Regions from separate parts of the Caldicellulosiruptor sp. F32 genome, predicted to be linked through region 2. Evidence: riboswitches for the same ligand, from Rfam matches in the RefSeq annotation. Region 2 holds a riboswitch; the other holds the start of a gene.
The links. Region 2 has a riboswitch for fluoride ahead of H964_RS00505 (DUF6062 family protein). Riboswitches for the same ligand answer to the same signal wherever they lie in the genome.

Region 1: another riboswitch for fluoride. It lies ahead of crcB (fluoride efflux transporter CrcB); the one in region 2 lies ahead of H964_RS00505 (DUF6062 family protein).

The regions. Positions count from the first base shown of each region.
Region 1 is NZ_APGP01000110.1:21,820-24,229, reverse strand. It holds gene H964_RS09780 (DUF58 domain-containing protein) at 23-1,153, opposite strand; fluoride riboswitch at 1,290-1,353, shown strand; gene crcB (fluoride efflux transporter CrcB) at 1,463-1,864, shown strand; gene crcB (fluoride efflux transporter CrcB) at 1,861-2,217, shown strand; gene H964_RS13430 (DUF4258 domain-containing protein) at 2,277-2,410, shown strand, end outside.
Region 2 is NZ_APGP01000007.1:18,304-20,713, reverse strand. It holds gene H964_RS00510 (endo-1,4-beta-xylanase) at 1-1,249, shown strand, start outside; fluoride riboswitch at 1,309-1,387, shown strand; gene H964_RS00505 (DUF6062 family protein) at 1,469-2,092, shown strand.

The DNA.
Region 1 (2,410 bases), on a different contig from region 2:
GGGGTTAAACAAACTTCAGTATTTATTTTACAATCTCTTTTGCCAAAAATACTCTCACATTTTCTGATTCTAAATCAAATGCATGTGGGTCATGTTCGAGCATAATAAGTGTAAATTTTATTCCAAAAGATGAATAAAGTCTTATACATTCCTCCATTTCTTTGTTGACAAAGCATGTGATGATAAAAAGCTCTCTGAAGTTGTATGATCTTAAAACATCATACAGTAAAACCTCAAAGTACTGATTTACTTGAATTTTGACATGTGCCAAAGCCTCACACACCTTTAGAAGCTGGTTTGCATCTTGAGAAGGAAGAAGAATTTCAAGAGGCTGGCCTGTTTCCTCATCAAGTGAGTTACACGCAAATCCCACCGGTGTGGAGGCTTTTAGGCATTCATTAGCCAGGCTTGCTGCAATTTTAATTCCAAATTCAATGATGTTTTTATTAAAAACCTCTTTTCTTTCATACTCTGAACTTTGGACATTTAAAAGAATAATTGCATCACCCGATGAGGTGTATTCATATTTATTTACCATCAAAGTATTGTACTTTGCAGTTGCGTTCCAGTTTATTCTGTTAAAGGCATCGTAGGTCTGATACTCTCTTATTCCGGCAAAGTGGAAGATGTCTTCATAGTAATGTCTCTTAGTAATTGTCTCTCCAGACAAGCTTGATCGAGGCAAAAGGTGTTTTTGCAAGTCCAAAAATGCAGGGTATACAGTCAAAGTGTCACTTACATAGTAACATCTATCAGCAGTTGCCAGGCCAAACAAATCTCCTGTTACAAGATAGATTTTGTCAAGCTTATAAAAACCACGTTTTGTTGCGACAAACTTATGACGTCTTACAATCTGCTGATAGGGCAGCAAGAAGAAGATAGAAATATATCTTAGCTTGTCTCCGACAACATAGTTTTTAGAGTTTTCCATAAAAAAAGATGAAGAAATTTCAAACTCAGACTTTACCCATGGAAGAGGCAAAATCTTGCCATTGTAGATTCTCTCGACTATATGTATTTCTTGCCCTTCACTACTTTTTTCTTCTTCAAAATAAATTTCATATTCTACATTTTTAAGCCCATACCTTTTTGTAACAAAGAAGTTGAGAGCAAACAGAATAGAACATATCAAAAACAACCAAAATGTTTCCATCTTGGATTTATTACCTCTTTTTAATTCAGTTTATTCTTATTATAGCCCATAATATTGAATATTCAAACTAAGAATTTAGCTAAAATTTTTGTTTAAAAATGCTATTGAACATATTCAATTTCACATGTTATAATACTACTGCAACGGCGATGGAGTCCGCCGAACAAATGCCAATGATGGCTGATGACTCCTACAAATATTGCGTCTTTGTAAAAAGGCGTAATATTTGTAGGAGTTTTTTGTTTATATAGTCAAAATTGTCCTTCTAATTATGAGCAACTTACCCAGAAGGAAGGAGAGACAAAAAAGATGAAAAACATTGCTGCGATATCAGTAGGTGCATTTTTTGGTGCGATAAGCAGGTACTTAATTTCACAGCTTTATGTAACTGATTTTCCAACAGCCACACTTTTTATAAATGTGCTTGGAAGCTTTATTTTGTGCTTTGTTGCACAGATTACTATTGATCATATAAAAATAAAACCAGCTGTTCGTCACATGATTACAACTGGGTTTATAAGCAGTTTTACAACCTTTTCAACATTTATAATTGAGATAATAAAACTTATCTCAAAAGGTGAGGCGGCAAAGGCTTTTGTGTATCCTGTGCTTTCAATTTTGCTTGGGCTTTTTGCAGCGCTACTGGGTTATGAGGCAGCAGAGTTTGTTGCAACAAGAAAGCAAAAAGAAGAGGTGGCTCAAGAGGTATGAACCTTTTTATTGTTGGACTTGGCGGGGTTGTAGGTGCAGTTTTGAGATATGTAATTTCTAAGATTTTCAAAGAAGTTATGGAAAGAGAGCACCCAATTTCAACCATGTTTATAAACGTAGTTGGGTGTTTTTTCATAGGTTTTTTATCATCAAAGCATTTACCACAAGGATACAAACTGTTTTTAACAACAGGTCTTTTGGGTGGATTCACTACATACTCTACCTTTATGCTTGAGGCATCAATGTATGTAAAAAAATCAAAGCATAAAAAGGCTTTTCTGTATGTGTTCCTCTCTGTTGTGTTTGGCATAATGGCAGCAGGTGTAGGGATTTGGTTGGCGAATGCCAATTAGCTTTTTTTGCTAAGATAGTAGATATAAAGAATATGAAAATGTGGTATAATCAAGAATGAATATTATTAGATACAACAAAACCAACAAGGTGTAAAGTAACAATAATTATAGGGCAGTATGAAAATGATTATCCTAATCCGAGTTGTTTACTCTCTTGGGTACCCAAAAATGGTTCACCACTTCATGTAGTCTG
Region 2 (2,410 bases):
AGAACCTGTTAGTTTCTTAGCAGGGATAAAAATAAACGATGGAAAGTCGACAAAAGAGATTGTTTTGACAAAACAGAACGTCACACCTAAAAAGTGGACAGAGCTATTTGCAACTCTTGACCTTGATACCAAGTTTTCTGCGAAAGATGTTAACTTTTTTGTAAAGCCAGCAGTTGCGATACCTTATTATATAGACCTTTATTCCATCACTGATGAAAATTGGGGGCAGCCTATACCAGATTATAATCTACCCTCACTTTGTGAAAAATACAAAAACTATTTCAAGATTGGAGTTGCTGTGCCGTATAGGGCTTTGACAAATCCAGTTGATGTAGAAGTGATAAAAAGACATTTTAACAGTATAACACCAGAAAACGAGATGAAACCAGAAAGCCTTCAACCTTATGAAAGTGGTTTTAATTTCAGCATTGCAGATGAATATATAGATTTTTGCAAGAAGAATAATATCTCATTACGGGGGCACACTCTTGTTTGGCATCAGCAAACTCCAAGCTGGTTTTTTACAAATCCTGAAACAGGTGAAAAGCTGACAAATAGTGAAAAAGACAAAAAGATACTTTTAGACAGGTTAAAAAAGCATATCCAGACAGTTGTTGGAAGGTATAAAGGAAAGGTGTATGCATGGGATGTTCTAAATGAAGCAATTGATGAGAACCAGCCAGATGGATATAGAAGAAGCGACTGGTACAATATCTTAGGGCCAGAGTACATTGAAAAGGCATTTATCTGGGCACATGAAGCAGACCCAAATGCAAAACTTTTTTACAATGACTACAGCACTGAAGATCCATATAAAAGAGAGTTTATATACAAACTAATTAAAAATCTAAAAGCAAAAGGTGTGCCAATTCATGGGGTAGGGCTTCAGTGCCATATTTCACTTGACTGGCCAGATGTAAGTGAAATCGAGGAGACCATAAAGCTTTTTAGCAAGATTCCAAGGCTTGAGATACATTTTACAGAGATTGATATAAGTATTGCAAAGAATATGATAGAGGGTGATGATGCGTATACCCGTTACCTTCTAATTGAACAGGCCAAAAAATTAAAAGCAATTTTTGATGTTTTAAAGAAGTACAAAAATGTAGTTACAAGTGTTACCTTCTGGGGGTTAAAAGATGATTACTCATGGCTAAAAGGCGACTATCCACTTTTATTTGACAAAGATTATCAACCAAAGTTTGCGTTCTGGAGCCTGATTGACCCATCAGTTGTGCCAGAAGAGTAAAAAGCTAATTATTGACTAAAATTTCAAAACTTCATATAATAAAGATTGAAAGAAAAAGTGAATATAGAGGCGATGGAGTTCGCCTTAAATTGCCACAAGAAGTTCAAATACCTTGTGGCTGATAACTCCTGTCCGTATAAGATGCGGGCAGGAGTTTTTTGCTTTCTTAAAGAGTTTTAAGCCTTTTTGTAGGCTTTGGGGGGATGGACCTTGGATATTGTGTATTTTGAAATGATAGAAAACTTCAGAGAAGATAAGTGTATAATTTGCTATTTAAAAAACAAGGCAATGAACAAATTCTTTGACGATTTTCTGTACGAATCTGTAAATGATTATAGTCTGCGTGACAAAATCAGAAAAGGAGGAATATGTCCGGCGCATGCAAGAAAGTTAGAGTCGTTAGGTGATGTGCTTGCCCATGCCATTATATATTCAGACTTGCTAAGTAATTTTAAAAACAACCACCATATTGAGATATTGCCTCGAAAAAAGAAAGCTAAAGAACAAAATATGTGTGTCTTTTGTGAAAAGGAAAATGGCTTTGAAGATACCTACACAAGAGCGTTTTCTTCCTTTTTTGCTACCCAGTCTCAATTTAAGTCTGCATTTGCTGAAAGAGGCTTTATATGTCAAAGGCACTTAAATCAAGTTTTGGAGAAGACAACTTCTATATCTGTTCAAAAGGAACTTTGGTTAGTTATGGGGGCTAAGATAGACAAAATCTTGCATCATCTTGAAAAGATAAAAGAAAAAAATGACTATCGGAACATTCACATCAACTACACACCTGATGAAATCAGGGCATGGCACATGGCTGTTGAGTTTGTGGCAGGTGCGCAGTAGGTTCATTGTCAGGCAGGCAAATACTTTGCGATGACGCTGTAATGAGGTAAAATGGGGTATAGCCAAAATGTGCTAAAAAGAGTTGTAAAATGAAAAGTTAACTTTATAAAATTATTGTTTGAATTAAGATAAGAGGATACCAGCTTAAAACTTTATTAATGCCCCTTTTTCATATGTATTTACTTAATAGCCCAGCACATAAGATTTTTGATTTTATGTACGTTTAAATAATTGACAAAAAGGCAAAATTTGATACAATATATGAAGTAGTAATTTTTGAAAGGACTTTAAAAATAAACCTGTGTGAAAGGAGATTTA